3 regions of the Geobacillus sp. FSL W8-1251 genome follow, and region 3 is predicted to be linked to each of the others. Evidence: riboswitches for the same ligand, from Rfam matches in the RefSeq annotation. Region 3 holds a riboswitch; each other region holds the start of a gene.
What was found. A riboswitch is a leader RNA that binds a small molecule or an ion and turns the genes downstream of it on or off. The one in region 3 is predicted to bind cobalamin.
Positions count from the first base shown of each region.

Region 1: it holds a riboswitch for cobalamin, as region 3 does, so the genes downstream of both, NSS88_RS14645 (ABC transporter substrate-binding protein) here and NSS88_RS04340 (ribonucleoside-diphosphate reductase subunit alpha) in region 3, are expected to answer to the same signal.
Region 2: it holds a riboswitch for cobalamin, as region 3 does, so the genes downstream of both, NSS88_RS00085 ((2Fe-2S) ferredoxin domain-containing protein) here and NSS88_RS04340 (ribonucleoside-diphosphate reductase subunit alpha) in region 3, are expected to answer to the same signal.

Region 1 is NZ_JBBOUF010000001.1:2,769,784-2,775,427, forward strand. It holds gene NSS88_RS14625 (GntR family transcriptional regulator) at 1-310, shown strand, start outside; partial or broken gene NSS88_RS14630 (PTS transporter subunit EIIC) at 310-408, shown strand; partial or broken gene NSS88_RS14635 (RNA-guided endonuclease TnpB family protein) at 519-1,145, shown strand; gene NSS88_RS14640 (PH domain-containing protein) at 1,545-2,159, shown strand; cobalamin riboswitch at 2,498-2,696, shown strand; gene NSS88_RS14645 (ABC transporter substrate-binding protein) at 2,836-3,795, shown strand; gene NSS88_RS14650 (FecCD family ABC transporter permease) at 3,782-4,816, shown strand; gene NSS88_RS14655 (adenosylcobinamide amidohydrolase) at 4,813-5,644, shown strand, end outside.
Region 2 is NZ_JBBOUF010000001.1:20,693-26,336, reverse strand. It holds gene cobJ (precorrin-3B C(17)-methyltransferase) at 1-157, opposite strand, end outside; gene NSS88_RS00105 (energy-coupling factor ABC transporter ATP-binding protein) at 179-1,018, opposite strand; gene NSS88_RS00100 (energy-coupling factor transporter transmembrane component T family protein) at 1,015-1,740, opposite strand; gene NSS88_RS00095 (energy-coupling factor ABC transporter substrate-binding protein) at 1,724-2,017, opposite strand; gene NSS88_RS00090 (energy-coupling factor ABC transporter permease) at 2,022-2,738, opposite strand; gene NSS88_RS00085 ((2Fe-2S) ferredoxin domain-containing protein) at 2,766-3,164, opposite strand; cobalamin riboswitch at 3,350-3,543, opposite strand; gene rraA (ribonuclease E activity regulator RraA) at 3,604-4,089, opposite strand; tRNA gene NSS88_RS00075 (tRNA-Gln) at 4,346-4,417, opposite strand; gene NSS88_RS00070 (glycerophosphodiester phosphodiesterase family protein) at 4,591-5,472, shown strand.
Region 3 is NZ_JBBOUF010000001.1:848,897-854,540, forward strand. It holds gene NSS88_RS04335 (ribonucleotide-diphosphate reductase subunit beta) at 1-948, opposite strand, end outside; gene NSS88_RS04340 (ribonucleoside-diphosphate reductase subunit alpha) at 1,023-3,305, opposite strand; cobalamin riboswitch at 3,436-3,631, opposite strand; gene asnB (asparagine synthase (glutamine-hydrolyzing)) at 3,833-5,644, opposite strand, start outside.

The DNA.
Region 1 (5,644 bases), 1.9 Mb from region 3:
GGCGTTGGAGACGCTGTACATTCCGGTCAATCTCGTCCCCGGACTGACGCGTGATGTTGTAAGCGGTTCTGTATATGAATTTATCGAAAAAGAAAAAGGTCTGGTCATCGGCTCTGCAGTTCAAACATTGGAAGCCTCGGTCGCCCGCCAGGTGGAGGCGGAGCATCTGAAGATGAAAGAAGGAGCGCCGGTGCTGCTGCTTGAGCGGCGCACGCACCTTGTCGACGGCCGGCCGCTTGAAGTCGTCAAATCGGTGTACCGCGGCGACCGGTACAAATTTATGATTGAGATGAAAAGGGGAGGATCATGATGTTAGGTTTTTTACAGCGTTTGGGAAAAGCGTTAATGCTGCCGATTGCCGTTTTGCCGGCGGCAGGATTGTTGCTTCGGCTCGGTCAGTCTGATTTATCTTAATTAGGCGAGAAGACTCCCACTTCAACGAAGCGAAGCGGAGTAAGTGGGAGATGAATCGCCTTAACTATATTTTGCTGAAAATAGGATAGATTCAGTAAAATATAGACGGCAGATCATTCATCATTGATGGGCGGAGATTAAAAAGTATAAATCAATGGTTTAACAAAGAAAATGCCAGACTTCAAAGCATAAAAGATAAGCAAAAAATCAAAGGCACCACTCGTAAACAGGCTTTGCTTGCTATGAATCGCAATAATAAAGTGAATGATTATATCAACAAGACTTGCCGTTACATCATTAACTACTGTATTGAAAATCAAATTGGCAAACTTGTCATTGGCTATGCGGAAACATGGCAACGCAATATGAATCTAGGAAAAAAGACAAATCAAAACTTTGTCAATATTCCTCTCGGTAACATAAAAGAAAAACTAGAATATCTTTGTGAATTTTACGGCATTGAATTCTTGAAACAGGAAGAATCATATACGTCTCAAGCCAGCTTTTTTGACGGCGATGAGATTCCTGAATATAATGCCGACAATCCAAAAGAATATAAGTTCAGCGGCAAACGTATTAAGCGCGGCTTGTATCGAACAAAGTCTGGCAAACTAATGAATGCTGATGTCAATGGCGCATTAAACATCTTAAAGAAAAGTAAAGCTGTAGACCTGAGTGTCTTATGCTCTAGCGGCGAAGTGGACACGCCTCAAAGAATAAGGATTGCTTGAAGCAGTCAAACTTCTTTGGAAGCCTCCACTTCAAATTTTCGCTAGAAAATTAAGTGGGGGTAGTTCACCATCATCGGTTATGTGTGGGTCAATCTTGACCCGCTCAGCAAAAAGCTCGGATTGATTTGGATCGCGATTGGACTCGTTTACCTGATCTTTTTGCGGCTCACGAACAAAGACTCTCGTCTAAGCGGGGAACTGTAGTCGCTTGTAAGGCCTGACGCCGTCATAAAAGGCGTTGGGTCTTTGATTTTTAGAGGCGATGAAACGTTTTTCCGATCTCGACGTATTACATAGATGAAAGGTATGAGATTACGGCGCCTTGTTAAGGCAAAACGCCGTTCATCCGCCAATAGGCGGGCGCCGATAAAACGTGGAAGGAGCCGGAGGAACATGAGCATGTTTGGAAAAGTCGCCGCCGATGTGCTTGGGTTAAGCGACATCGGTGCGGTCATTCAGCCGAAAGACTATGACAAAGTCGATGCCGATGATTATGTGATGCACGAGGATGGGGAGAAAATCTATTTTCTTATCAAATCAAAATCGGATGAGTATTGCTTCACCAACCGCGCGCTCATTCATTTGGACGGCACGAGCGCCGCGAGCAAAAAACGGACGCTGCGCCGCTACGATTACTACAAGCATCCGATTTCCGACGTATCGCTCGAAACGGCCGGGACGGTCGATTTGGATGCGGAAATTAAATTTAAAATTGGACCGCATTCCTACTCCATTGATGTGCATAAAAAGCATATTGAGGAACTGAAAGATTTGTATAAATCGCTGTTGGCGATCGCGGAGATTTGCCATGAAAACGAAACGAAGTTCCACTATGCGGAGCGGAGTTTGGAACTGGCGGCCAAGGTGTTGGCCAACATGCGCGGTGACGGCGCCAATGTGTCGGCGGATTTTCAAGCCGTGAATGAATACGCTTTTCGCTGGCTGACGGAAGCGAAAAAGAACTATACGGTGAAGGATTTCGGCTTTGTGTTTGACAAATATATTCAACAGTGACGAGATGAAGGTTGTATCGGGGAAAGACGCCGTGCCAGAGGTGAGGCGTCTTTCCTAATTTTTTTAGCGACATATGGAAAAGGAACGTTTCTCCGCAGCCGGAAGAAACTCAAAAGATGAGGTTTGTGGGAATCGATGAATAGGCAACATGGCGGCATTTGACATCACGGAGCTCGATGCAACGGCGCATGCGGCGTTCCGTACAAAACACGGACACTGGAGCCGAGCTGCCTGACCGCAAAAGTGATCGATGACCGCCTGCCGCCAGCCCACTGTAAAATTCACAGTTGTCAAATGCCAGGCCTTGCTTTAATATAAAAATGTCCATATCCGACAAATTCATCAACTCGCAGCAAGGCGCCGAAAAGGCTTAATAGGGAATCCGGTGGGAATCCGGAGCTGTCCCCGCAACTGTCAATGCGGACGAAATGAAATCGCCACTGTACGGACAGATGGCTTGCGCTGTTTTCCGTACGGGAAGGCTTCAGAGTAGGATGAAGCATGAGCCAGTAGACCTGCCTTGCTTGCCGCAGTTTCCGAATCTTCGGGGGGTGAGACGTGGAAACAGTCGTACAGGGCATTGTTGTGCCCATTGGCGGTCTGTTTCGTGCTCATTCCCCGTTCGGACGGAATGGGCTTTTTTGTTGTACATACATCATCGAAGGGGGAATGACGGATGAAACGTTGGACATGGCCGGCGGTGGTGGCGGTGTTCTTCCTTTTGGCCGCCGTGCTGGTCGGCTGCAGCAGTGGAGCCAATAGCAACGCCCAGCCTGCGAAAAAAGAAGAACCGAAAACGGAACAAGCGGCGTTTCCGGTGACGGTGAAAGACGGGCTTGGCGAGGATGTCACGATCAAAGCGGAACCGAAAAAAATCGTCTCGCTCATCCCGAGCAATACGGAAATCGCCTATGCGTTGGGGTTGGGCGATAAGATCGTCGGCGTCAGCGATTTTGACAATTATCCGGAAGACGTCAAAACGAAAACGAAAATCGGCGGCATGGAATTCAACGTCGAGAAAATCATTTCGCTCAAACCGGATCTCGTCTTGGCCCACGCGTCAAGCGCCCATAACTCGCGCGATGGCCTCAAGCAATTGAAAGACGCCGGCATTACCGTGCTTGTCGTCAATGACGCGAAGTCGTTCGACGATGTATATGCGTCCATCGACTTGATCGGCAAAGCGACCGGGACGTCGGACAAAGCGAAGCAAGTGATTGATGAGATGAAAGAGAAGCTTGCGAAAATCAAAGAAAAAGCGAAACAAATCCCGGCGGACAAACAGGCCAATGTCTGGATTGAAGTGTCGCCGCCGCCGCAAATTTATACGGCCGGCAAAGGGACGTTTATGGATGAGATGCTTCAAGTGATTTCGGCGAAAAACGTCGCCGGCAGCTTGGAAGGCTGGCCGATGGTGACGGAAGAAAAAGCCGTGGCCTATAAGCCGGATGTCATCATCACGACATACGGCGGAGCGAAGCAAGTGTTGGCGCGCGCCGCTTGGAAAGACGTGCCGGCGGTGAAAAACAAGCGGGTGTATGACGTCAACACCGACTTAGTAAGCCGACCGGGTCCGCGCCTTGTCGAAGGGGTCGAGGAACTTGCCAAAGCCATTTACCCGGATGTGTTCAAGTAAAATGTGGATGTATATATTGGCCGTCACCGCGGCCGTGTTATCGCTTCTCGTAGGGGTATCGACAGGATCGCTGTCGATTCCCTTTTCTTCTATTGTCCGCATTTTGGCGGCTGAATGGTTCGGAGCGGCGCTGCCTCGCCACATTCCGGCTGATTGGGTGCCGATCGTGATGGCGATCCGCTTGCCGCGCGTCGTGCTTGCGTTTTTGGTCGGGGCGTCATTGGCGCTGGCCGGGGCCGCGTTTCAAGGGCTGTTAAAAAATGCGCTCGCCGATCCGTACACGCTCGGTGTCTCGTCCGGCGCGTCGGTCGGGGCGGTGCTCGTCATCTTTCTCGGCTGGCAATGGCCGTTCTTTGGCACGTTCACGCTGCCGGTCGTGAGCATCTTGTTTGGCATGGCGACGCTTGCCGCCGTTTTGGCGTTCACTCGCGCTGTGGAGCGGCGCATGTCGGTTGAGACGATCATTTTAGCCGGCATTATCTTCGGCGCGTTTTTCAGCGCGTTCATTTCGCTCATGATCGCGTTGACCGGGGAAGAATTGCGGCAAATCATCTCATGGCTGATGGGGAGCGTGGCGATGCGCGGCTGGAAATACAGCGGGCTGTTGCTGCCGTTTTTTCTCGTTGGGGCCGCAGTGCTCATCGCCAACAGCCGCGAGTTGAACGCGTTTGCCTTTGGCGAGGAGGCGGCGCTTCATGTCGGCGTTGATGTTACGCACCGAAAAGTCATCATTTTGACGGCAGCGGCGCTGCTCACCGGCGCGGCGGTGTCGGTGTCAGGGACGATCGGCTTTGTCGGGCTTGTCGTTCCGCATATGGTTCGGCTTGTGTGCGGGCCGAACTACCGGGTGCTGTTGCCGCTGTCGCTCTTGTACGGCGGTGCGTTTCTTGTGCTTGCCGATGTGGCGGCGCGGACGATCATTGAACCGCGCGAACTGCCGATCGGCGTCATTACGTCGCTGATCGGCGCTCCGCTATTTGCCGTCTTGTTTTTCCGAAAAACGAAACGAAAGATGGGATGACGATGCTCGAGGTGCGGGCCGTATCGCATCGATACGGGCAGCAACAAGTGCTTGATGGTGTGACGTTTGCCGTGGAAAAAGGCGAAATATTCGGCATCTTAGGGCCGAATGGAAGCGGGAAAACGACTTTGATCAAACTCATCAGCAAAGAGCTGCCGCTGGCAAGCGGGGAGATCGTCATCGATGGCCGAACGCTCTCGGCGCTGTCTGCGAAGCAATGGGCGCGGATGGCCGCCGTCTTGCCGCAGACAGCGGAGGCGGCGCCCGGCTATACGGTGAGGGAAACGGTGGCGCTCGGCCGCTATCCTCATCAGCGCGGCTTCTTTCCGACGTGGACGGAGGACGATGAAGCCGCCCTCCGAGACGCGCTTGCGGCCGTCGGCCTGACGGGGAAAATCGATGAACCGCTCGAACGATTGAGCGGCGGCGAGCGGCAGCGCGCCTATTTGGCCCGCGCACTCGCCCAAGAGCCCAAGCTGCTCTTGCTCGATGAGCCGACGAACCATATGGATGTGAGCGGCCAAGTCCGGCTTTTGGACCGGCTCGCCGAAGCGGCGCACGCCCGCGGCTTGACGGTCGTCGCCGTTTTCCACGATATGAATGCGGCGAGCTTGTATTGCGATCGGGTGCTCGTGCTGAACAAAGGGAAAATAGCCGCGCTCGGCGCCCCTGCGGATGTCATGACGCCGGCGTTGCTTGAGGAAGTGTTTGCCGCGCCGATTGTGCGTCTGGCCCATCCGGCGTCGGCAACGCCGATGTTTTCGTTCATGCCGAACAAGAAGCAAGGGGAATCGCCGGTCGGCGGGCTGCGGCTTTCCTTTCTTGATG
Region 2 (5,644 bases), 830 kb from region 3:
TAATGATCTCTTTTCCAGCAATGAGATCGCGCACAAGTTCGATGTACGTTTTGTAGCCGATGATGACGTCGCTTTCTTCAATCGCTTCCCGAGCCCGTTTCGTCATATGGTCGACGCTTCCCGGGCCGAAGCCGACAATGAGCAATTTGCCGCTCATCATGATCCCTCCTTTTGCCGACTAGCACCCATTTTTCACACTCCATTCGCCGCTCATGTCCCTTTCACGGCGCAACACATCGGGGACGATCTTTTCCTCTGGCCGCCATGCTTGCCAAAGCCGCACGAACAGCGGAACATCCAAGCGAATGTCCAACAGCCGCTGGCGGTCGGCGAATACGTCTTCGGGCGCCCCTTGCATCACGATCCGTCCTTCGTGCATGACTGCGACGACATCCGCCCACTGCCAGACGAAATCCATGTCATGGGTGGCGATCAACACAGTCGTCCCCGCCTGGTGAATGGCGTCAATTTGTTTGAGAAACTGCTTTGTCTGATGCTGATCCAAATAGGCGGTCGGTTCGTCCAATACGAGCAAGTCCGGCTTGGCCGCCATCGTACAGCAGAGCGTCAGCCATTTTTTCTGTCCGAGACTGAATTGATGGGTCGGGCGGTCCAGCCAAGATTGAAGGTGGTATTCCGCCGTAATCGCGGCAAGCGCCTCCCTCATTTTTTCTCGATCGATTCCGGCATGGACTAAGCTGATCGCCAATTCATCACGCACGAGCGGGGCGAGGATTTGATGCTCCGGGTTTTGAAAGACGATGCCGACTTCACGCCGCCATTGCGTCCAATCAGCGCCGCGTTCATACATGTTGCGCCCTTTCCAATACACCGCTCCTTCCTGCGCCCGCAGCAGCCCGTTCAAATGAAGAAACAACGTCGTTTTGCCGCAGCCGTTTGGCCCGATCAAGGCGCATTTTTTTCGCTCTGGAATTTCCCAATCAATCCCATTCAGCACGTACCGTTCTGCTTGATAAGCGTATTTCACTCGTTCCATTCGCAGCAGCAACGTTTTCACCCTTTCCGCCATGCCCACCCAAGCAGCAAGGCCATGATGATGCCGGCCGCAACATCGACAAGAGGCACATGCGCTTTTTCCCGCTGATGCGTATGCCCAGCCGACGCGACGCCTCCACGCGCCGCAAGCGAACGGCTGAACGCTTCATACGACTGCCACGTTTTCATCCATAGTTGGTACATCAGCATCCCGCCATGCCGCCAATGCGTTCCCCCGCTGCGGGCCCGCAACGCCAGCATCAGCTCTGCGGCCGCCTGCTCGAGCAAAAAGATAAAGCGATACATAAGAAAGCAAAGTTCCACGAGCGCCGCCGGCAGCCGCATTCGCCTCAGCACCGCAATCAAGTCCGGCGCCGGCGTCGTAATGAGAAGGAAAAACAAGCACGACCAGGCGGCAAGGGAGCGGACGGCGAGCTTTGCAGCCGGCTGCAGCTGGCTGTCGATGAAAGTTATTTGAAAAGGAACCGACACGGACACAACGAGCGTCAGCAGGCTGAGCCCTAAAAAAACGGAGGCGGCGAGCATCGCTTTTCCATACACGGAAAACGGCACTCGTGCACGAGCGACAATCCAATACGCCATTCCGATGAGCACAAGCCATTGTTCGCGCCAGCCGCCCATCATGACAACGGCAAGCATAACAAACGCCACGATCAGCTTCCACTCCGCCCGCCATGCCCGCAGCCGGTTGTCATACGCCCAACGGTCAAACTCGCGAATCATGGCTGTTTTTCCGCTCCGAACGCCCTTTGTACAACCCGACGACGTAGCCGATCACGCCGGCGCCAAGCGCGGCTTGCAGCGAGAACAGAAGCGTTTCGACTTCGCCGCCTGGAGGGGTGAAGATCGACTCAAACCACGGCCGATAATGCGGGTTGAGCGTTTGAATGGCTTTTTCCGCCTGATCGTCCGTTCCACCGAATTCCGATCCGCGCGCCCACCAAAGAGGAATGATGACAAGCAAAGCAGCCAGCAACACGAGCAAGCCATTTTTCTTCATCGCATTACGCCTCCTTTTCCTTTTGGAACAGCGGAGAAGCTTGATAGGAGGAAAGCCAGTTCCAGACGATTACCGTTATGATGCCTTCCGTCACCGCCAACGGCACTTGAGTAATGGCAAAAATGCCGGCGAATTTCAAAAACGAGGCGGTGACTCCCCCATCAGGAGACGGAAACGCCAGGGCAAGCTGCAGGGACGTCATGACATATGTAGCCAAATCAGACAAACAAGCGGCAAGAAACAAAGCCGCTCGATTGGATACCGCCCCTTTTCGGCACAGTTGATACACTCCGTACGCGACGAACGGGCCGACGATCGCCATCGACATCGCATTGGCCCCAAGCGTCGTCACTCCTCCGTGGGCAAGAAGCAGCGCTTGAAAGAGAAGAACGACTGTGCCGATCACCACCATCACCCATGGTCCAAACAAAACCGAGCCGAAGCCGATCCCGGTCGGATGCGAGCTGCTGCCGGTGACGGATGGAATTTTCAACGCCGACAATACAAATGTAAACGCGCCAGCTAACGCCATCAGAAGCTTATGTTCGGGGTGCTGCTTCAGCGTATGCACAAGCCGCCGCAATCCGAACACAAAGAACGGCAAAAACAACAGCCACCAAAACAGCGCCCATTTGACAGGCAAAAATCCTTCCATAATGTGCATGGCATACGCTTCATTTTCATTCGTCAACAAAAAATAGGAAACGAACAAAGCCGCCATTTTGCTCCATCGAACCGCTCTCTTCATTTATCCCTTCACTCCTTTCGCAGCATGTTCCGTTTTCCGTTTTCCGCTTGGCGCCTCCCGTTCGCCGGCTGGCGTCAACACCAATTCGCCTTCGTATTCATACGTCGCCCACTCCCGCATCGGAACCCCCTCACCCAAATGAGCGCGCACAACCTCCTTCGCCCGCTCCGGCGTTATCTGTCGATACCAGACGCCTTGCGGATAGACGATCATCACGCACGCGTCTTGGCATCGTCCGTTGCAGCGCGTCCTTGTTGTATGGACAGCGTCGTCAAGCCCGAGACGGGCGATCTCCTCGCGCACCGCCGTTGTCACATCATCCCCGCCATGGCGGAGGCACGTCCCTCCGTTGCAAATGAGCACATGATGCTTCATTCCCCGCAAATCCCATGTCGCCACCGAATCCCCCCTTTTTGGCTAGAATGATAGAATTTAGACGCAGACAGACGGGCAGGTTTTCGGCAAAAGAAAAAGCACCTCTACAGCAGAGGTGCAGAAAAATGTATACGAAAGCCGTAAACGGCCCAAACAGGCCCAATGCAGCCATCATTCTCCCGCACGTCTGCCTATAGTCCCGTAGGCATCCGTCCGATCCAAACAAGGCAGGTCTCCTGACTTAGGATCATCGCTTGACGGCGTCTTCCCGAAGCATCCTTCAGTGACTTGTTGCCGCAAAGCTCCCCATCACAGTGGCGGGCACCGTGCCGGATTTTCACCGGGCTTCCCTTTTCACCCAAACCCTAGAGCAGGCTTAGGCACCTTGTTTGTCTTACCGCCATATATGCGCTGTCATGGAACAAGCATCCGTTTTCATCGTAGTACAACCAATGCGTTGCCGTCAACCGTTTTTTGCCGACCAATCTTCGCGGGCGACGACAACGCCGTCGGCATCGGCGTACACGTATGCGCCCGGCTCCCAGCGGACGCCGCCGAACTCGAGCACAACGTCGCGGGCGCCTTTTCCTTCTTTTTTGCTTTTCACTGGGCACGTGCCGATCGCCATGACCCCAAGCGGCATGCGGCCGATTTCCGCCGAATCGCGAATGCAGCCGTGGATGATGACGCCGGCAAGCCCCCGGTCGCAGGCGATTTGCGCCAACCGGTCGCCTAATAGCGCCACGCGGCGCGAGCCTTTTCCATCGACCACGAGCACCGTCCCCGGCAGCACCGTCTCGAGCGCTTCACGGACAAGGACGTTGTCCTCAAACACGTCGACCGTCGCGATCGGCCCGGAAAACATCCGTTTTCCGCCGTACGATTGAAACGAAAGTTCGCACACTTGCAACTCATCTAAACATTGATCGCATAAATCAGCTGTTTTCATGATCCTCTCCCCTTTCGTTTTTTTTCATTCGCCACCATTCGTCAAAATCCTGCCGACACCACATTTTTTTGCGGCGCTGCTTCTGCTCGGGCATCGGATGCGTGTCCTTGCGGGGCCGCTGAAAACGATAAAAAGATGTTCTCGTCCCCGAAGATGTTCTCGTCCCCGCTTTCCGGCGAACGAAAAAACGGCCCCGCACAACATGGCGGAAGCCGTTTTGGCCGCCGGGACGTGCGGACCCCGTCCGGCGATTCAGCTGGGCTAGCTGGATTCGAACCAGCGCATCACGGAGTCAAAGTCCGTTGCCTTACCGCTTGGCTATAGCCCAACGTTTTGTTGTCGTTTACAGTATGCGTCATGATGGTGCACGTTATGCATCAACCTGAATATTCTTTTGCTTGATGTGCGACACTATCGGTACAAACATCCTTTCCCTGCTATATCCCCTCGTTTTCTCTCGCACTTGTTTTTCCGATATGATACTGGAAGGGAGAGATGTCTATGCGCCGGATCACGGTTTTTCGCATCTATCTTTGCGCATTGTTTTTGTTATCGCTGCCGATCGTCTTAGCGGCCGCGGCTGCCTGGCAGCCACCCAGCCAGCCGAAAACCACCGTCATCGCCCACCGCGGCGCGTCCGGACACGCGCCGGAGCATACGCTCTCATCCTACCGCCTCGCCGCCCGCATGAATGCCGATTATATCGAAGTCGATGTGCGCGCAACGAAAGACGGGAAGCTCGTTGCCCTGCATGATGCGACGCTCGCCCGGACGACAAATGTCGAAACGGTCTACCCACACCGGTCGCCATGGCGGGTCAGCGATTTTTCATTGCGTGAGCTCAAAAAATTGGATGCCGGATCGTGGTTCGATCCACGCTTTGCCGGCGAATGCGTTCCGACGCTTGATGAGGTGGTTCGGATGCTGAAAGCGGAACGTGTAAACGTTCCGTTGTACGTCGAAACGAAACAGCCCGGCATCGAACGGGCGGTCGCCCGCCTATTGCAAAAACACGGCGTTCTCCAGCGCAGAAGCGTCATGTTTCAATCGTTCCATCCAGAAAGTTTGCAGGCGCTCCGCCCGCTCATCCCGCGCGGCGTCCCGCTCATTCAGTTGGTCGGCGAAAAGGAAGCGCGAAGTGGCCGCGACGAGCTGTTGCAACAAATCGCCGTCTATGCCGATGGCATCGGCTTGCCGCTCCCAGCCGTCACCGAAGAGTGGGTGCGCGCCGCCCATGGCCGCGGGCTCATGGTTCACGTCTATACCGTCAATGAACCACACGATCTCGCTCGCCTATGCGCCATGGGCGTGGACGGTGTGTTCACCGATTATCCAGACCGCCCTGGCCGCATTGCCGCCTGCCGTCGTTTGCCCCGTCATTGACCCGCCTTCAGGGAGCCAGGGGGAGCTTATTTTTTACATAATGTTATTATGGTTACCCGTGGTGCTAGATAAACTTGGGCAAGCATAAAAATAGCCCTTGCTGGCGGATCTCCTGTAGAATGAAAGTGCGACCTGCCATTCGAAAGGAGAATCCCCATGCAAGAGCACTTTC
Region 3 (5,644 bases):
ATACGCTTTAATCCAGCGGAGCGGGTTCGTCCGATAGCCGTCAAACGGGCGGTCAAAACCGAGCTGATGAGCGCGGACGTTGGCGTAAAACTTAATGTACGCTTCCAAATCAGCCAAGTCGATGCCATCGATGTCATTCCCGATGATTTCCCCGGCCCATTCGATTTCCAGCTCAGCCGCTTTCGTAAACGTTTCACGGACAAAATCGGAAAGCTCCGGCGTCCGATACTCCGGGTATTCGTTCAACACTTCCTTGAAAATTTTTGTAAACAAATCAACATGAATGTGCTCGTCACGGTTGATGTAATTGATCATCGTGCTCGTCGCCACCATTTTTTGCTGGCGCGCGAGGTTGTAGAAAAAGGCGAACCCCGAGTAGAAAAACAATCCTTCTAAAATAACGTCAAAGACGATCGACCGCAGCAAGTTCTCCACGTTCGGCTCTTCCGCAAACGCCTTGTAGCCGTTCGTCACAAAATCGTTCCGCTTGCGCAGCGTCGGTTCGTTTCGCCAAAAGTCGAACACTTCATCTTGCTTTGCTTTCGGCACAAGGCTCGAGAGCACGTACGAATACGAATGGTTGTGAATGACTTCCTGCTGGGCAAGCATGATCATCAAGGCATTGATGCTTGGATCGGTAATGTAATCCGCCACACGTCCCGCGTAATCGGTTTGAATGCTGTCAAGCAGCGCCAACAGGCCGATGATTTTCAAAAACGCCTCCTGTTCGCGGGCGGTCAGCTGCGGAAACTGCTTCACATCTTGGGCCATATTGATTTCAAACGGTGTCCAAAAGTTGGCGAGCATTCGCTTATATTTCGCATACGCCCATGGGTAGGCGATATCGTCCCAGTTCAACACATTCGAGCAGCGGCCGTTGATAATGCCCGTCGAACGGTTCGGCGCCTCTGGATCCATAATCGGCCGTTTGACTAAGCTGATTGTCATGATCCATTCCTCCCTTTCAGCTAAGCTTCGGCGTGAATCTTTCCCCGGAATCGGCAACGTCTGGGGGAAGACCGTCAGCTCGCGCAAGAATCGCACTCGTCGATCGTCCCCGATGTCGAACGCACGTAATACGTCGTTTTCAGCCCCGACTTCCACGCCGTCAAATGCAAATCGAGCAGCTCTTTTGCCTTAATCGTGTTCACGACGTAGAAATTAAAGGAGATGGCTTGGTCGATATGGCGCTGGCGGGCGGCGTTTTGCTTGATGCTCCAGCGCTGGTCGATATGGTACGCCGATTTGTAATACCATGTCGTCTGTTCGTTTAAATCCGGCACCGTAACGGGAATCTTATAATCTTTCTTTTCCTCGGCGTACACTTTTAAGAAAATCGGGTCAATGCTCGCTGTACTGCCGGCGATGATCGACGTCGAGGCGTTCGGCGCCACCGCCATCACATAGCCGTTTCGCATCCCATAGCGGGCCACGTCTTGCTTCAGCCGATCCCAATCCAATTCACCGTGGCTTTCGTAGCCGCGCCGCTCAAAATAAGCGCCTGTCTGCCAATCCGATCCTGGAAACGCCGGGTAGCTCCCTTTCTCTTTGGCGAGCTCCATGCTCGCTTGAATCGCCAAATACGCGATCGTTTCATACAGCTCGTCGGCATAGCGGACCGCTTCGTCCGACTCCCAGCGAATGCCTTTTAACGCCAACAAATGATGCCAGCCAAAGGTTCCAAGCCCGACAGCGCGGTATTTTTCGTTCGTCAGGCCGGCTTGCAGCACAGGGATATTGTTTAAATCAATGACATTATCGAGCATCCGCATTTGAATCGGGATCAGCCGCGCCAAAACGCCGTCGGTCACCGCCCGCGCCAAGTTGATCGACGATAAGTTGCAGACGACAAAATCGCCTGGGATTTTCTCAATGATGATCGTCCCGTCTTTCACATATTGCCGCTTCGTCACTGTCGGGCTTTGGTTTTGCGCGATTTCCGTGCAAAGGTTGCTGCAGTAGATCATCCCGAGATGGCGGTTCGGGTTTTGCCGGTTCACTTCATCGCGGTAAAACATAAACGGCGTCCCCGACTCGAGCTGGCTGCGCATAATGCTTTTCATCACGTCGATCGCCGGCACTTTTTCTTTCGACAGCCTTGGTTCGTTGACGCATTGCCAATATTTCTCGCGGAAACTCCCGCGCCCTTTTTCCTCATCATAAAAATCTTCCAAGCTAAACCCCATCACCTTCCGCACTTCATGCGGATCAAACAAGTACCAGTCGCCGCGCTGTTCGACTTGCTCCATGAACAAATCAGGGATGCACACGCCGGTGAACAAATCATGCGTCCGCAGCCGTTCGTCGCCGTTGTTGAGCCGCGCATCGAGAAACGCAAAAATGTCTTTATGCCATACATCTAAATAGACGGAAATGGCTCCTTTTCGCTGTCCCAACTGATCGACGCTCACCGCTGTATTGTTCAACTGCTTCATCCACGGGATGACGCCGGAGGAGACCCCTTTGAATCCTTTGATGTCGCTGCCGCGCGACCGGATTTTGCCTAAATAGACGCCGATGCCGCCGCCCGATTTCGACAAATTGGCGATGTCGGTGTTGCTGTCATAAATTCCTTGCAAGCTGTCATCGACCGTATCGACAAAGCAGCTCGACAGCTGGCCGTACGACTTCCCAGCGTTGGCAAGCGTCGGCGTCGCCACGGTCATGTATAAGTTGCTTAACGCCCAATACGCTTCCTTCACGAGCGCAAGGCGCCGCTTTTGCGGTTCATTCGCCATGAGCGTCATGGCAATGACCAAAAACCGCTCCTGCGGCAATTCATACAACCGCCGCTCATAATCGCGCGCCAAATACCGGTCCGCGAGCGTGCGCAGCCCAATGTACGTAAACAGCTTGTCCTTCTCCGGATCAAGAAACGCACCGATGGCGTCGACTTCTTCTTTCGTATAACGTTCAAGCAAGAACGGACTGTACACCCCTTGTTCCGTCAGCGCAACAAGCAGCGAGTAGAAATCGCCATACCGCTCGCGTTCATCGTACCCGCGCTGCCGCGCCGCTTCACGGTACAATTGCCGCAAATACAGCCGGGCGCACACAAACGTCCAGTCCGGCTCCTCTTCATCAATGTAAGAAAGTCCTTCCAAAATAGCCGTTTGGTGCAGCTGTTCTACCGTGACGGACTCCTTTCGGCTAAGAAGCTGCCAAACACGCTCGACGTATTCATCAAGCGACAGACGGCCGAATCCAGCGGCGGCTTGCCCAATCAGCGACACAAACTCTTCACGTGAAAACGAAACCGACTTCCCTTGATCATCGAGGATGACCGTTTTCGTCAATGTGGTCATTCGTTTCTTCTCTCCTTCCATAAAAAAATCCGCTCGGGCAGGCGAGCGGATGAAACGACAGACGAAAAAAGGCAGACGAACCCTTTGTTCTTTTCCCCTATCGTTTCATCTTCTCACACCCCGAAGAACATGAAACGTTCCAAGCAAGGCAGGTCTCCTGACTCGTGCATCGTCCTACTTTGGGGCCTTCCCAGCGGCGCGCCGAACAGCTCTTGCCGCCAGTGGCCATCCCATTTCGTCCGCACATACAGTTGCGGGGGCAGTTCCGGATTCGCACCGGATTCCCTATTAAGTCCTGATGGACACCGTTGCTTGGCAGAACAATATGTAGTTGTAAAAAAAGACCTCAAAACCAATATATAGTAGTTTAGCATCCTGATGGAACAAGCATATACCAAAACCGGGAAAATTGCAAGAGCGGGAGAAAGCAAATTTTCTCTTTCGCTTCGCCAAAGGCAAGGAAACTGTCCGCACCATCGAAAAAGGCGTTCTAGGTGTCGCCCTTAGAACGCCCTGTCGTTTCCCTGCTACGCCTCCAAAACAGACGCTGGCCGCTCCTCGCTTTGTGCGGATGAAGCAAAATCGTACTTCTTTTCCACATACACTTGATGCCAAACCATAAACGCCAACACCGTCCACAGCTTGCGGCTGTGGTCCGCCTTGTGGCGGGCATGTTCATCCAGCAGCCGATAGAGCACGTCCTTATGGAACAGATGATCAGTTTCGCTTTCGTTGATGAGCTGTCTCGCCCAGTCATACATTTCGTTTTTCAGCCAGTGGCGAATCGGCACGGGGAACCCTAATTTTTTCCGGTTTAACACATGATCCGGCACGATGCCTTCGGCGGCTTTACGTAAAATATATTTCGTCGTACCGTTGGCTATCTTCATATCAGGGGCGATTTGCCTAGCAACCTCAAATACCTTTTTGTCTAAAAAGGGAACGCGCAGCTCAAGCGAATGGGCCATCGTCATTTTGTCCGCTTTGACTAAAATATCGCCCCTTAGCCATGTATGAAGATCAATATACTGCATCCGGTTGACGGGCGGGTCATGAAGCGTTTCGCGGTAAAACGGAGCCGTCACCGCCGTATATTCGCACCCTCCTCGGTACGTTTTGAGCAGCGCCGCTTTTTCCTTTTCGCTATAGATTTTGGCATTGCCGACATACCGCTCTTCAAGCGGCGTCGTGCCGCGCTCCAAAAAGCTTTTTCCTTTCATTCCGTCCGGAAGCAGCTTCGCGATCATCCGCAACACCGCTTTTACGATGTTTGGCATACGCACAAACAGCCGCAGCGACTCTGGTTCGCGGTAAATGTTGTAACCGCCGAACAGCTCGTCCGCCCCTTCGCCAGAAAGCACAACCGTGACATGCTTTCTCGCCTCACGAGCGACAAAATAAAGCGGCACCGCCGCAGGATCGGCAAGCGGATCGTCCATATGCCACATAATTTTCGGCAGCTCTTCCATATACTCCTGCGGTGAGATGACATAGCTAATGTTGTCTACCCCAAGCTTCTCTGCCGTTTCTTTTGCGACATCGATTTCACTGAACCCTTCCCGCTCAAATCCGACGGAAAAGGTCTTCAGGTGCGGATGGAATTGTTTCGCGATGGCGACGATGAACGATGAATCAATGCCTCCCGACAAAAACGCACCGACCGGCACATCGCTGCGCATATGGACGTTGACCGAATCAAACAGCGCATCGCGGATTTTCTTTACAAGCTCCTCTTCCGATTGGCGAATGGGGTCGAAGGATGCCTTCCAATAACGATGAATCGTGAGCGGTTTTCCGACTTGTTTCTTGAGATAATGCCCCGGCTCCAGCTTGTAAATGCCGGCCGACATCGTCAGCGGCTCAGGGACATATTGGAATGTTAAATAATGCTGCAGGGAATCGCCGTTTAGCGACTCCTGTCCCAGAGCGAGCAAGATGCTTTTCTTTTCCGAAGCGAAAAACGTGCAGTCTCCTTGCTCCGCATAAAAAAACGGCTTAATGCCGAACGGATCCCGCGCCGCAAACACCGTTTTCTCTTGCTTGTCCCAAATGACAAACGCAAACATCCCGCGCAGCTTTTCGACCGCTTTTTCTTTTTCCGCGCTGTAAAGGGCGACAATCACCTCGGTATCCGAATGCGTCGCAAACGAATATCCTTTCGCCGCCAGCTCTTCCCGCAATTCAAGATAGTTGTAAATTTCCCCGTTAAAAATGATCCAATATCGATCGTTTTCATAAGACAGCGGCTGATGTCCCGCCTCCAGATCGATGATGCTCAGCCGCCGAAAGCCAAAACTCACGTAGTCATCAAAAAAATACCCCTCATCGTCGGGGCCGCG